Regions from separate parts of the Ensifer sp. genome, predicted to be linked through region 1. Evidence: riboswitches for the same ligand, from Rfam matches in the RefSeq annotation. Region 1 holds a riboswitch; the other holds the start of a gene.
What was found. Region 1 has a riboswitch for thiamine pyrophosphate ahead of thiC (phosphomethylpyrimidine synthase ThiC). Riboswitches for the same ligand answer to the same signal wherever they lie in the genome.
Positions count from the first base shown of each region.

Region 1 (7,746 bases):
TCTCTTTGTCGCCGGCGAGTATGGACGAAACAAGGCGTTGGCGGCGGTCGATATCCAGAGCCGCATCGACGCCAATCTCAAGGCTTCGCTGCTGCGGGCTGTGCTGGAGCGCCAGCGCGCCCTGCCGCTGGTTCTGGCCGACGACGTCGAGGTGAAGGCCGCGCTCGAAAAAGGGGCCGCGCCGTCGCTGCAGCGCCTCGACCAGAAGCTCGAAGCGCTGGCCGAAAATACCAACGCGGCGGTGATCTACGCGATCGGTCTTGACGGCGTGGCGGTTGCGGCCAGCAATTGGCGCGAGCCCACCAGTTTCGTCGGCAACGATTATGCTTTCCGCGACTATTTCCGCATGGCGATGCGCGACGGCAAGGCCGAGCATTTCGCCATGGGCAACGTCAGCAAAAGGCCGGGCCTTTACATTTCGCGGCGGGTCGACGGGCCCGCCGGCCCGATCGGCGTCGTCGTCGCGAAGCTCGAATTCGATGGGGTCGAGGCCGACTGGCTCGCTTCCGGCAAGCCTGTTTATGTCACCGACCGGCGCGGCATCGTGCTTATCACCAGCTTCCCCTCCTGGCGTTTCATGACCACCCGCAACATTCCGGCCGACCGTCTTGCAGCCATCCGCAACAGCTTGCAGTTCGGCGACGCCTCGCTGCTGCCCCTGCCGTTCCGGCGGATCGAGCCGACCAGCGACGGCTCGAGCATGCTGACGGCGCTGCTACCCGGGAACAGCGAGAAGCAGTTCCTGAGGGTCGAGACCATGGTTCCCTCGACCAGTTGGCGGCTGGAGCAACTCGCGCCGCTGGACGACGCCCTGAGCGCGGCGAGCCGTGAAGCGCGGTTGCTGGCGCTGGCCGCCCTTGTGCCGCTTCTGGCGCTTGGCGCCTTTCTCCTTCGCCGCCGCCAGTCGGCGACGCTTGCTGCCAACAATGAACGTGCCGCGCGCGACGAGCTTGAGCGGCGCGTGACCGAACGCACGCACGATCTGAGCCTCGCTCGCGATCATCTCGAAACCGAGATCGCCGACCACCGGCGCACCGGCGAGAAATTGCAGGCCGTGCAGCAGGAACTGGTCCAGGCGAACCGGCTGGCGATCCTCGGCCAGGTGGCGGCCGGCGTCGCCCACGAGATCAACCAGCCGGTTGCAACCATCCGCGCCTATGCCGACAACGCCCGCACGTTCCTTGACCGTGGACAAAAGCAAACCGCCGTCGAAAACCTCGAAAGCATCGCAGCCCTCACCGAGCGGGTCGGCACCATCACCGACGAGCTGCGCAGCTTTGCCCGCAAGGGCCGCTTCGTTGCCGAGCCGACGGCCATGCGCGAGGTGATCGAAGGGGCTCGGCTGTTGCTTCGCAGCCGCTTTGCCGGCCGCATGGACGCGATCGTCGTCGACCTGCCGGAGAACGGCCTCAGCGTGCACGGCAACCGCATCCGTCTGGAACAGGTGCTGATCAACCTGTTGCAGAATGCGCTAGAGGCACTCGGCGATCGGCCGGACGCGAAAATCCAGGTGCGTTGCGAGGTCTGCACCTCCGACACGGTCTTGCTTGTGGTCGCAGACAACGGCCCCGGCATCAGTCCCGACATCCTTGAAGACCTGTTCACGCCGTTCAACACCTCGAAGGATCAGGGGCTCGGCCTTGGCCTTGCGATCTCCAAGGAAATTGTCGTCGACTACGGCGGCGACATTGCCGTCGAGACAGGCCCTGAGGGCACCGTCTTCACCGTGCGACTGAAGAGGGCCTGAGCGATGCAGCAATCCGTATGCCTTGTCGACGACGACGGCGACCTCCGCAAGGCAATGAAGCAGACGCTCGAACTGGCCGGCCTCAGCGTCACGGACTTCCCCGGTGCGGCGGAAGCGCTCGCCATGCTCGATCCCGACTTCGGCGGCATCGTCATCAGCGATATTCGCATGCCGGGGATCGATGGCCTGACATTGTTTCGCCGCGTCTCAGGCTTTGACCGCGACCTTCCCGTCATCCTGGTCACGGGCCACGGCGACATTCCGATGGCCGTGCAGGCCCTGCAGGACGGCGTCTACGATTTCATCCCCAAGCCCTTTGCCGCCGACCGGTTGGTACAGAGCGCGCGGCGCGCGCTCGAAAAACGCCGGCTGGTGATGGAGAACCGCGCGCTGAAGCGCGCAGCCGAAGTGGCCGGCGAAAGCCTGCCGCTGATCGGCCAGACGCCGGTCATGGAGCGACTGCGCCAGACCTTGCGACATATCGCCGACACCGATGTCGATGTACTTGTCGCCGGCGAGACCGGCAGCGGCAAGGAAGTGGTGGCGACGCTGCTGCACAATTGGAGCCGGCGCCGCGACGGCAACTTCGTCGCGCTCAACTGCGGCGCGCTGCCGGAGACGGTGATCGAAAGCGAACTGTTCGGCCATGAGCAGGGTGCCTTTACCGGCGCCTTGAAGAAGCGCATCGGCCGTATCGAACATGCGAGCGGCGGCACGCTTTTCCTCGACGAGATAGAGGCAATGCCGCCGGCAACGCAGGTGAAGATGCTGCGCGTGCTTGAAGCCCGCGAAATCACGCCGCTCGGCACCAATTTGGTCCGCCCGGTCGATATCCGCGTGATCGCCGCAGCCAAGATCGATCTCGGCGACCCGGCGCAGCGCGGCGACTTTCGGGAAGATCTCTATTTCCGCCTGAACGTCATCACCCTGTCGATCCCGCCGCTGCGCGAGCGCCGGGACGATATCCCGCTGCTCTTTTCGCATTTCCTGACGCGCGCGGCAGAGCGCTTCAAGCGCGAGGTGCCCGACGTCTCTCCGGCGGTGCGCCATCACCTGATGTCGCATTCCTGGCCCGGCAATGTGCGCGAGCTGTCGCATTTTGCCGAACGGGTCGCCCTTGGCGTCGAGGGCCCGCTTGGACAAATGCCGGCGAGCGCGACAACATCCGCTGCTGCCCTGCCCGAACGGCTGGAGCGCTATGAGGCGGAGATTCTCAAAGAAGTGCTGCGGGCGCAGCGCGGCGACGTCAAGGCGACGATCGAGGCACTCGGCATTCCGCGCAAGACCTTTTACGACAAGCTGCAACGGCACGGCATCAACCGCGCCGACTATGCCGAGCGCCCGGCATCCGAAAGGCCCGGTCGCTAAGGCATTTCCAGAAAATATGCGCAGCACTTTTCCGCCAGGAGCTGCGCGAAGAGAGCGTGCGAACAGCAATGGGCCTGGCGCGCGATCAACAAGCGAAGGGCACAACCGCCGGATTAGCGCTTGACGGCGCATCCTCATCGATGGCTATCTCAAGACATTCACCAGGGGGGTCCCGTCAAGGGGCTGAGATTCTGCTGGTCGGAACGGCTTTTGCCGACCGAGGCGCAGTGACCCGTTGAACCTGATCCAGTTCATACTGGCGTAGGGACGGTGCAGACATCGACGCCACGATTCCGTCATTCGCGCGGAGTTTCGGGGCGGACGTGTCTTTTCCTTCCGGCTTCAGAACTGGGTCTCCAACCGCAAACTTGGAGCCTCGTCATGAATATTGCCACAAAACCCGCAGACCTCTCCGTCACCAAGGGCCCGCTTCCTGCCTCGAAGAAGGTCTACAAGCCGGGCACGATCCATCCCGATATCCGCGTGCCGATGCGCGAGATCGCCCTGCACCCGACGTCGGGCGAGCCGCCGGTCACGGTCTATGATGCCTCCGGACCCTATACGGTCGAAGACGCAAACATCCGCATCGAGGATGGGCTGCCGCGACCGCGGCGCAACTGGATCATCGCGCGCGGCGATGTCGAGGCCTATGATGGGCGCAGCGTGCGACCGGAGGATAACGGCTTTGCCACGGGTGACCGGCTGACGCCGACGTTTCCCTTCCGCCACGCGCCGCTGCGCGCGACCGGAAGGCGCGCGGTGACACAACTTGCCTATGCGCGCGCCGGCATCATCACGCCGGAGATGGAGTTCGTCGCGATCCGCGAAAATCTCGGTCGCGATGCGGCCCGCGCCACCTTGCGCGACGGCGAGAGCTTCGGCGCCCAAATCCCCGATCACGTCACGGCGGAATTCGTCCGCCGGGAGATTGCCAGCGGCCGCGCCGTGCTACCGGCCAACATCAACCACCCGGAATCCGAACCGATGATCATCGGCCGCAATTTCCTGGTGAAGATCAACGCCAATATCGGCAATTCCGCCGTCACCTCCTCGATGGCCGAAGAGGTCGAGAAGATGGTCTGGGCAACGCGCTGGGGCGCCGACACGGTCATGGACCTGTCGACCGGGCGCAACATCCACAACATCCGCGAATGGATCATCCGCAACTCGCCGGTGCCGATCGGCACCGTGCCGCTCTACCAGGCGCTGGAAAAGGTCAACGGCATCGCCGAGGACCTGACATGGGAGGTCTATCGCGACACGCTGATCGAGCAGGCGGAACAGGGCGTCGACTACTTCACCATCCATGCCGGCGTCCGGCTCCACTACATCCCGCTGACTGTCAACCGTGTCACGGGCATCGTCTCGCGCGGCGGCTCGATCATGGCCAAGTGGTGCCTGCATCACCACAAGGAGAGCTTTCTCTACGAGCACTTCGAGGAGATCTGCGATATCTGCCGCGCCTATGACGTGTCGTTTTCGCTCGGCGACGGCCTGCGCCCCGGTTCGATCGCCGACGCCAACGACGCCGCGCAATTTGCCGAACTGGAGACGCTGGGCGAACTGACGAAGATCGCCTGGGCCAGGGACTGCCAGGTGATGATCGAAGGTCCGGGCCATGTGCCGATGCATAAGATCAAGGAGAACATGGACAAGCAGCTCGCCGTGTGCGGCGAGGCGCCGTTCTATACGCTGGGGCCGCTGACGACCGATATAGCGCCCGGCTACGACCACATCACGTCCGGGATCGGAGCGGCGATGATCGGCTGGTTCGGCACCGCCATGCTCTGCTACGTCACGCCGAAGGAGCATCTGGGCCTGCCCGACCGCAACGACGTCAAGGTGGGCGTCATCACCTACAAGATCGCCGCCCACGCCGCTGATCTTGCCAAGGGGCATCCGGCCGCCCGCACCCGCGACGACGCCTTGTCGCGCGCTCGTTTCGAGTTCCGCTGGGAGGACCAGTTCAACCTGTCGCTCGACCCGGAGACTGCGCGTGCCTTCCACGACGAGACCTTGCCGAAGGAGGCGCACAAGGTCGCGCACTTCTGCTCGATGTGCGGCCCGAAATTCTGCTCGATGCGGATCTCGCACGACATCCGCGCCGAGGCGCAGAAGGAAGGCTTTCAGGCGATGGCGGCGAAATATCGCGAGGGTGGCGACCTCTATATGCCAGTGGAGGTCGCTGCGGCCGAAGGTTAGCGACGACGGCAGCAGGGGTCATTTTTGTCGGGCATCGCTATGTTTGTCACGCGTGCGCACCTTTCTTCCGTCATGCTCGGGCTTGGCCCGAGTATGACCGGTGGGAGTGCCTTGACGTTCGACAGTCCGGTAGTTGTGACGCGCCCTCCCTAAGGCCGGCCCGCAATCTTGCTGACCACATCAAGCAAAACATTGGCGCCGGCGACGAGGTCGGCCGGAGCCGTGTGTTCACGCGGATTGTGGCTGATGCCATCGCGGCTTGGCACGAAGATCATCGCCGCCGGCGCAATGCGGGCGATCATCTGGGCGTCGTGGCCGGCACCCGAGGTCATGCGCCGGCACTTCAGCCCACGGGCGCTTGCCGACGTCTCGATCACCTCGACGATCGCACGATCGAATGTCACCGGCTCGAAGCGGGCCAGCCGCTCGACGGTGACCGTCACGCCTTCCTCCGCAATGATCCTGCGCAATTCCCCTGCAAGCGTATTTTCCAGCGCCTGCAGGCGCTCCTCGTCCGGGTCGCGCAAGTCGACAGTGAAGACCGCGCGCGAAGGAATGACGTTGATCGCGTCCGGCTCGAAGCGCATGGTGCCAACCGTCGCCACGCTCGGGGCGTTCGATCGCGCGATATGATCACGTAGGAACAGGCCGACGCGGGCCGCCGCAAGACCCGCGTCGCAACGCATCGCCATCGGCGTGGTGCCCGCGTGGTTTGCGACGCCGTCGATGATAATACGCTGCCAGGAAATTCCCTGCAGGTTTTCGACGGCGCCGATCGGTGTCGCGTCGCGCTCCAGCACCGGCCCCTGTTCGATGTGCAACTCGACATAGGCATGGGGTTTCAAGGCGCCAGGCGCGACGGCACCGGCATAGCCGATGCGCGCCAGTTCCGACCCGAGTGTCGTGCCATCGGTTCCAACCGTCGCAAGCGCCGCCTCGGTGGCAATGCCCCCGACATGCACCAGCGAGCCCAGCATGTCGGGCGCGTAGCGCACGCCCTCCTCGTTGGTAAAGGCGGCGACGGCGATCGGCCGCGCTGGCGCAAAACCCTGCTCCCTCAGCGTTTCGATCACCTCAAGCCCGGCCAGGACACCGTAGCAGCCATCGTAGATACCGGCATTGATGACCGTATCGATATGCGAGCCGAGCATCAGCGCCGGCAGTCCGGCATTGTCTTCGCTCTGCCACAGGCCGAAGATATTGCCGATGCGATCGATGACGACGTCAAGACCCGCAGCCTCCAGCCATGCGACAAGGCGATCCCGTCCCTGCTTTTCGGTGTCGGAGGCGGCTAACCGGGTCAGCCGTCCCTGATCGTCCCGCCCGATGGCGCCGAGTTCGTCGATATGCGCCAGCAGGCGCCCGGCGTTGATGGAAGAATGAGACATCTAAGCGTTGCTTTCGAATCGGCGGATGCTTTGCGGTGCGTCGGTCATTGCCCGGCATCCGGAACCGCCAGACGCTGCCGGGCGATTTCCGCATGGAAGCGGGCGCCGAAGATCAGCGCATCGTCGTTGAAGTCGTAGGTGGGATTGTGCAGTGGCGCGGACTGGGTGCCGTTGCCGATGAAGACGAAGCAGCCCGGAACATGGGCGAGAAACCGCGCGAAATCCTCCGAGCCGGTCATCGGTTCGGCGGCAACGCCGACATTCTCCGCTCCGAACACCACGCCGGCCGCCGAAAATGCATGGTCGACAAGTGCCGGATCATTCTGGAGGGGAACGAACTCGCGCGTGTAGTTTACCTCGACCGCGCAGCCATAGGCATCCGCCGTCCCCTTGGCGATCGTGCGCATCTGCTCTTCGATCCTGGCGCTTACCTCGGGCCGAAAGCTGCGGGCATCGCCGAGAATGCGGGCAAGACCGGGAAGCGCGTTGCGCGTGCCGTCGGTGATCACTTCCGTCACCGAGACGACGGTGATATCGGCGGGCGACAGCCTGCGCGAAACGATGGTCTGCAGATTGACCACGGTGGCGCAGGCAGCGACCAGCGTTTCGTTGCCGGCATGCGGCCGGGCCGCGTGACCGCCGACGCCCCTGAGCGTGATTTCGAAATTGTCCTCGGCGGACATGATCGCGCCTTGACGCGTCTCGAACTTGCCGACCGGAAGGCCGGGCATGTTGTGCAGGCCGTAGATCTCGTCGAAGGCAAAGCGCTCCATCAGGCCATCAGCGAGCATAGCTTGCGCGCCCTTGCCCCATTCCTCGGCCGGCTGGAAGATGAAGCGCACGGTGCCATCGAAGCCGCCCTCCTCGGCCAAAAGCTTGGCCGCCCCGAGCAGCATGGCCGTGTGACCGTCGTGACCGCAGGCATGCATGGTGCCCGGCCGGGTGGAGCAATACGCGGCGGTCCCCTGCTCGGTTATGCGCAACGCGTCCATGTCGGCGCGCAGCGCTATCGCGCGGTTTCCCGCGCCGCGCCTGAGCGTG
Region 1 covers NZ_DALZXU010000006.1:174,569-182,314, reverse strand. The annotation lists gene RTP54_RS22895 (ATP-binding protein) at 1-1,747, shown strand, start outside; gene RTP54_RS22890 (sigma-54 dependent transcriptional regulator) at 1,751-3,115, shown strand; TPP riboswitch at 3,269-3,401, shown strand; gene thiC (phosphomethylpyrimidine synthase ThiC) at 3,497-5,317, shown strand; gene RTP54_RS22880 (Zn-dependent hydrolase) at 5,467-6,705, opposite strand; gene RTP54_RS22875 (M20 aminoacylase family protein) at 6,750-7,746, opposite strand, start outside.

Region 2 (7,746 bases), on a different contig from region 1:
CGGCACGGTCTCAGCGGACGAGGAGCAGGTGCTCGTTCGTCACCTCACCGAAATGCCGCGCATCATGGGCCAGGTGCTGAACGCCATCCAGCCGAAGATCGAGGCGCTGTCGCGCGAGCTGTCAAAGTGCAAGGACGTGCTTTACCTCGGCCGCGGCACCAGCTTCCCGCTGGCGATGGAAGGTGCGCTGAAGCTCAAGGAAATCTCCTATATTCACGCCGAGGGTTATGCCGCCGGTGAACTGAAGCATGGTCCGATCGCGCTGATCGACGAAAACATGCCGGTGATCGTGATTGCCCCGCATGATCGCTTCTATGAGAAGACCGTGTCGAACATGCAGGAAGTGGCGGCCCGCGGCGGTCGGATCATCCTGATCACTGACGAGAAGGGGGCGGTCGCCTCCAAGCTCGAGACGATGGCGACGATCGTGCTGCCGAACGTCGACGAGATCATCGCGCCGATGATCTTCTCGCTGCCGATCCAGCTCCTCGCCTATCACACCGCCGTGTTCATGGGCACCGACGTCGACCAACCGCGCAATCTGGCAAAGTCGGTGACGGTCGAATAAGTTGGACCTAGTTCGATGTACCGCTTGAGCAAATTTCTCTGCGCGAATGAGTTTACGCCCTCTCAGGATAGAAATTTGGTTCGCTCGCTACCGGGCTGCGTTTGGTAGCCATTTGGTATGAATCCATCGAGTGAGCCTCATATCGCTCCTTCATAAATCGAAGCCCCGTTCGTTTTTTAAGAGATCGCGTTTAAACTCATCTCCCCAGGGATTGGAAGGCCGTTCGTCATTCTCCGGCCTCACCTTTACCTGATCTTTAGATGCTGTTTCTACGGCTGATCGTCCATCGTGCGTCCTACAATAACGCTCAGAATTTTTGTGTGATGGGTGCTATATTGCGCCTACGCTATTCCAATTATATGTTCAACGCCCTGTATCCGTAGTCTATCGGCATTCTATTGATTGATTGGCGTCGGAAAATTAGATCTGGCGCACGCATTTCACAGGGACTAATAAGATTATGTCGCCCTTTGTACTTCGATGGCTCAGGTGTTGTTCAGAGCATGCCTGTGGAATGCAGAGTTTAAGATAATCAGGGTAGTAGAAAGCTAACGTTTGGTAACTTCCGGCATAGCAAGAAGGCGAGAATTTACATCGAAACGTCTTAACGGAGTTACTAAGCGCAATTTGTACCAACAGCCCTCGCGGGAGCTCACAGGCCAACAGGCATAACGAGATCTTCTGAGGGTGTAGCCTCTTTAGTGGATTGCTTATTGGAAGTTAGATCTTGTTCATTCGGAACTTGATAACGGGCGAGACCCATCTCCGTAGAAAGTCTTTCTCGGCGCACTCTTCGGTTGCGCGCTCCTTGGCGGCGAAGAGGCGCTGGCAGTACTGCGAGAACCGTACCTCAATTTCGTGCTGTAGATAGTCGTCAAGCCGGTGAAAGGAATCTTGGCGCCAAGCATGGTACTTGACGAACAGATTCTTAATTGCGTCTGATACATCCCAGTAGGCCGGTGGCTCCACAGCTTCCATGACTGCGCCATATGTACGGCCCAATCCCAAATACCACTCCATGTCCCAGAAATCGGAGACTTGGTAACCGTTCCACCCCGAAACCTGCTTAGCGGCTGCGGAGGCCGAATGATGATCAAGTAGCGTAATTCCGAATTGTCCCATATGGATGTCGGCCGCCACGTTTAGTGCGCTGCGGCGGTTGACCGTTTCCAAATGAGCGACGCCACCATGATCTAGGAGATCATAGATCCGGCGCAGACAGATCTTTGGGCTCGACACATGCTCGATAGCGTCGGTGCAGATAATAACATCGAAGACTTGGCCGGCAAAATCATAGGTTAGAAAATCGCCGACTTGTATGTTCGCGGTGCTGCCTATGCCAGCAAGGTTCAACTGACCCATCTTTGCAACATTCTCGTCAATTTCGACTCCGAGCGCCCGATGTCCCGCTTCCGTACAGGCATTGATCATGCCGCCGTATCCGCAGCCGATATCGAGGACTGAAAGTTCTTTATCGGTCGTAGGCGATATAATTTCTGGCAAAAGCTCTCTTCCGCGGGTGTTCGACGAAAGGGCGTACTCGACAAATGCCACTGACCGAGCGTAGTGCACTTCGTCTTCCTTGCTGGATCCGCCAACGAAGAACGATAAAGCGAATTCGGCAAATTCCTTCCCGACTTTGTGGCGTTCTGCAAGTTCTGAAGCGTCCATTTTATTCTCCCTAGAGTGCGCGGACAATAAGCCATCAATCGGGGAGTTGTCACCATCCCAAGAGCATGGATTGGGAAGTCTTCGGGGGAATTCTTCTGCGCCATTAAGCGTTTGTTGCCGTTTCAACGATTTTGGAGAGACTGCGGCAATTGCGGCACGCAAGAAAGTCACTGCAGCCGAAAATGGAATCAAATCTTAGTTGCCGGAGCATCTGCTCAGGCCCCATTTCCAGTCGCTTATGCACCACATTGCGCATATTGCGGTGGAACGAAAGAGCTGTGAGGAAAGCAAGTATAGTCCACAAATTCGCTCGCAACGTGTGAGAGATCGCAACTGACTTCCTCGGCATCGTGTTATTGCGCTGGGATCTAGTGTCGTATCGCGGCCTGACGGGGGCACAAACGACATGACGCGCAAAGCATTTCTACAATTGGAATTGACGTTCACTTCCATTTCCTACATAAAATTAGACGATTCCGAGGGGGGCACTTTGCAGTGCTGAGATGGCGGTGAGCCGGACCCTTGAACCTGATCCGGGTCATGCCGGCGTAGGAACGGGAAAAGAGCCGCTCTCGGCAACCTAATCGCGTCTTCGCTTTCACCTGGGTCTCCGTGATGTTCTGTCTGGAGATCGATCGATGTTGTCTTTTGCCACGTTGCCGCCGGATGGCGGGATTGCATTTCGTCCGGGTTGCCGCGTCGGCTGACCGGCGATGCGACTGGCTTTCACATTCGCTCGCAGCCTTGCGGTGCTTGCCATTGTCTGGCAGGCGGCCGTGGTCTTCTTCGCGTTGCCACGCTATGTGCTGCCGTCGCCGTTTGAGGTGTTGGCCGTCTTTGGACGGCAACCGGGATACCTTTTTGAGCAGAGCCTGGTGACGATCGCTGAAATGCTTATCGGTCTTGCAGCCGGCGCCGCGTTCGGCGTTGCGACAGCGATCGGGCTTGCTGCTTTTCCGCGGCTCGCTAAGCTCGTCTGGCCTTTCGTGCTCGTCCTTCAAGCCTTTCCCGTTTTCGTCGTCGCGCCGTTGCTGGTCGTGTGGTTCGGCTTCGGCATGGTGTCGAAGGTCGTCATGGCCGCGGTCATCATCTTCTTTCCGGTCGTATCCGCATTTTCCGACGGTCTGCGCCGGACCGATGCGCAGATCCTCGATGCGGTAGCCCTGACGAAGGCGAGCCATTGGCAGGCGCTTCGGCTCGTGCGCTTGCCGCTGGCGCTGCCCGGGCTGGTTACGGGCCTACGGGTTGCAGCACCCCTGGCGCCGCTTGGCGCCGTTGTCGGCGAATGGGTGGGCGCGTCAGCCGGGCTCGGCTTCGTCATCGTTCAGGCCAATGCCCGCATGCAAACCGACGTTGTCTTTGCGGCCATGGCCATTCTTGCCGTCCTTGCGGTCGTGCTCAGGCTGATCGTCGAGGAAGCGACCCGTCCCCTCGCGCACTGGGCGCGAGAAACCTGAATTTCTACATTCGATTGGGAGACATCACGCCGTCATGTTCCGCAAATTTCTGCTTTCCGCCAGCCTCGCGCTCGGCGTCACCCTTTCGGCCGGTTTGGCGACTGCCGCCGAACAGCTAACGGTGATGCTGGAGTGGTTCGTCAATCCCGACCACGCCCCGATCGTCGTCGCCAAGGAGCTTGGGCTGTTTGAGAAGGCGGGGCTCGATGTCGAGCTCGTTCCGCCCGCCGATCCTTCAAGCGTGCCGAGGCTGGTTGCCGCAGGCAAGGCCGATATCGGCGTGCACTACCAGCCGAACCTCTACCTGGACCACGCTGCCGGCCTGCCGCTGGTACGCGTGGGCACGCTGGTCGAGACGCCGCTCAATACCGTCACCGTGCTGGACGATGGTCCGATCCGCAGCCTTGCCGATTTGAAGGGCAAGAAGATCGGCTTTTCCGTTTCGGGCTTCGAGGATGCGATGCTCGGTCGGATGCTCGCCTCGGCAGGCCTGACGAAGGAGGACGTGGAGCTTGTCAACGTCAACTTCGCGCTCGCTCCGTCGCTGATCGCCGGAAAGGTCGATGCGACCGTCGGTGGTTTCCGGAATTTCGAGCTGACGCAGATGCGGCTCGAGGGGCATGAGGGACGGTCGTTCTTCCCGGAAGAACATGGCGTGCCCGTGTATGACGAACTGGTGTTTGTCACTGACAGGGCCAGGGTTGCCGACAAGCGCCTGCGACCGTTCCTCGTCGCGGTGGAGCAGGGCGCAATCTATCTCACCAATCACCCCGATGAGGCGTGGAAGCTGTTCATCAATGCTTATCCGAATCTAGACGACGAACTCAATCGTCGCGCATTCACGGACACGCTGCCGCGTTTTGCCAAGCGGCCGGCGGCGCTCGATCGTGGTCGCTACGAGCGGTTCGGCGCGTTTCTCGCCGAAAGTGGATTGATCGGCAAAGCGCCCGCCGTTGACGATATCGCGGCGGAAATCCGATGAACGGCCTGTCGAACCTCGTTGAAAGTGCCGCAGCATCGCTGGCGTTCGTCCGGCAGCGGTGCCCTCGCGTGCATTGCCTGATGAACACGGTGGTGCAGAAATTCGTCGCCGATGGCCTGGCGGCCCTCGGCGCCATCCCTTCGATGACATCCTCTCCGGAAGAGGTCGAGGCCTTTGCCCGGCGCGCCGATGCGCTTGTGGTCAATCTCGGTACGCTCAACGAAGAGCGCCGCACGGTGATCCGCCTGGCAACATCGGTCGCATGCGATGCCCGCAAACCCTGGATCGTCGATCCCGTGCATTGCGATTACTCGCCGTCACGGCTCGCCTTTGCCCGTGAGCTTATCGAGGTTGGCCCTGCCGTCGTGCGGGGCAACGCGAGCGAGATGGAGCTTATCGGTGACGTCGACGGCGTCCTCAGGATCAAGACAGGCCCGGTCGATGAACTCCGCCTCGATCCAGATGCGGTCAGGGTTGCGAACGGCCACCCGCTGATGGCGCAAGTCACGGGCACCGGATGCCTCTCCGGCGCCCTGATCGCGGCCTTCATGGCGGTCGAGCCGGACCGGCTGATCGCGGCGACGGGCGCCTTGCTGACGAGCGGCATTGCTGCCGAAATGGCCGCGAAACGCTCAAGCGGCCCCGGAACGTTCGAAGCCGCGTTCCGCGATGCGCTCGCAGCACTTCGACCGGAAGATATCATTGCTAATGCCAGGATTTCCCATGCCCAGGGTTGATTATCGCCTCAATGCCATCGCCGATGCGCGCCTTGCCGACAGGGCGAACCTGGCGGACCTGGCGCGTGTCGCAGCGCTCAACGGTGCAACGCTGATCCAGTATCGCGACAAGACCAATTCGACCCGCACAATGATCGAACAGGCGCGGGCGATCGGTGTGGCCCTTGCCGGTACCGGGGTGCCCTTCGTCGTCAACGACCGGGTCGACGTGGCGCTGGCGGCGGGCGCCGATGGCGTGCATCTCGGCCGCGACGACATGGATGCAGCAATGGCGCGGTCGATGTTGGGCGATGCCGCGATCATCGGCCTGACGGTCAAGAACGAAGCGGATGCCAGGACTGCCATTGCCGCGCCGATCGACTATGCCTGCATCGGCGGTGTCTACGAGACGCTCTCCAAGCACAACCCCGATCCGCCGGTCGGAATTGATGGGTTCGCTAGACTGCGTTCCATGCTGCTCGCCGCCAGGCCGGATCTACCGATCGGCGCCATTGCCGGCATCGATGTTGGGCGCGCCGGCGAAATCGTTACCGCCGGAGCGGATGGCGTAGCGGTCATCTCGGCGATTTTCTCGGCGGCGGATCCGGCCAGGGCGACACGTGAGTTGCGTGCCTCTGTCGATCGCGCATTGAAGGAGGCAGCCCGATGACCGCTATCGCCGCTACCATTGCAGGCTCGGATTCCGGCGGCGGCGCGGGCATCCAGGCGGACCTGAAAACCTTCTCCGCGCTCGGCGTTTTCGGCGCCAGCGTCATCACGGCGATTACGGCACAGAACACTCGCGGCGTCACCGCGGTCGAGGATGTATCGGCCGTGATGGTGAAGGCCCAGATTGATGCGGTGTTTTCGGATCTCGCCGTCGGCGCAGTGAAGATCGGCATGGTGTCGCGCGAGGAGACGATCGCCGTCATTGCCGATGGCCTTCGACGATACGGCCGGTTGGCGGTGCTCGATCCGGTGATGGTGGCCACATCGGGCGACCCGCTGCTGCGCCCGGACGCGATTGCGGCGCTCAGGGAGCAGTTGTTGCCGCTGGCGCTTGTTGCCACGCCCAACCTGCCGGAGGCAGCCCTCTTGACCGGCCGCGCCATCGCGTCGAACGAGCGGGATATGGTGCTCCAGGCCGAGATTATTCTCAAAGACGGCGCGCAAGCGGTGCTGATCAAGGGCGGTCACGGTACAGGCGTCGAGGCGACGGATCTCTTTTTCGACGGCGGCGAGCCGCTTCGGCTAGCGGCACCGCGCATCCAGACGACGAACGATCACGGTACGGGGTGCACGCTGTCGGCGGCGATCGCCGCTGGCCTTGCCCGCGGCGCGTCGCGTGCTACGGCCGTCACCGCTGCCAAGGAGTATCTGCACGCTGCCATCGTGTCTGCGGCCGATCTGAAGGTGGGTGAGGGCAGGGGACCGGTGCATCACTTCCATCGCTGGTGGCAGGACGATGCTCGCTAGCGCAGCGCAGGCACTGTCGCTGCGGCTGGAGCGCATGCTCGAGGCGGCAGGTGCAATGGTGCTCGCGGTGCTGCTTGTGACCGTGACGGTTTCTGTTGCGCTTCGGTATCTGGCGGCGAGCGGGTTGACGGGTGCCGAAGAAGCGGCGAGCTGGCTGCTGGTGGCGCTCGTCTCGATCGGGCTGCCGCTTGCCTCGACCGCCAAGGGATTGCGAATCGATCTGTTCGCAGGTCGGCCGGGGACCGACTGCGGCGCGGATCACGGTCGAGGAGCGGCGCAATGCGGCGGGGAAAACGAAGTGCAGACGTTCCTCTCGGCAAAGCGCCCAACAGCACACGACATACGCTCGGTGTTTTCGGGCGCCATCACGATCTTTGCCTGCGTCGTGCTGCTGTCCGGTAGCGGCCGGGCGGCGCTCGATCTTGGCGGCGTCTCGCCGTCGCTCGGTCTTTCGGAGGGCCTACGGCCGGCGATGTTGAGTGCGGGCGCCGGGCTGGCGATTGTGGCAGTGCTGCTCAGGCACATGGCCGAAAAACGCATTGTCGAGTTTGCACTGATGCTGCTGGTCGCCGGCGGCTTGCATTCAGTTGTTGGCGCCGTGCCAGCGCTCACCCTATTATCACCCAGCTTGATCCTCTGCTGTCTTGCGCTCGTCGCCATTTTGGCCGGCGCTCCGATTCCCCATGCTTTTATCGCCGCGGCCTATATGGCTGTCTCCTTCGGATCGCCGATGCCGGAAGAGGCCATGGCGGCGGCCACCTTGTCCGGACTGTCGCGTTATCTGCTGTCAGCCATTCCCTTCTTCCTGCTTGCCGGCGGACTTTTAACCGCGTCCGGTATCGCCGGTGATCTCGTTCGCTTTGCAGCTGCCCTCGT
Region 2 covers NZ_DALZXU010000002.1:94,482-102,227, forward strand. The annotation lists gene glmS (glutamine--fructose-6-phosphate transaminase (isomerizing)) at 1-568, shown strand, start outside; gene RTP54_RS13420 (class I SAM-dependent methyltransferase) at 1,289-2,239, opposite strand; TPP riboswitch at 2,709-2,811, shown strand; gene RTP54_RS13425 (ABC transporter permease) at 2,953-3,696, shown strand; gene RTP54_RS13430 (ABC transporter substrate-binding protein) at 3,731-4,678, shown strand; gene RTP54_RS13435 (hydroxyethylthiazole kinase) at 4,675-5,415, shown strand; gene thiE (thiamine phosphate synthase) at 5,402-6,064, shown strand; gene thiD (bifunctional hydroxymethylpyrimidine kinase/phosphomethylpyrimidine kinase) at 6,061-6,870, shown strand; gene RTP54_RS13450 (TRAP transporter large permease) at 6,860-7,746, shown strand, end outside.
Region 2: it holds a riboswitch for thiamine pyrophosphate, as region 1 does, so the genes downstream of both, RTP54_RS13425 (ABC transporter permease) here and thiC (phosphomethylpyrimidine synthase ThiC) in region 1, are expected to answer to the same signal.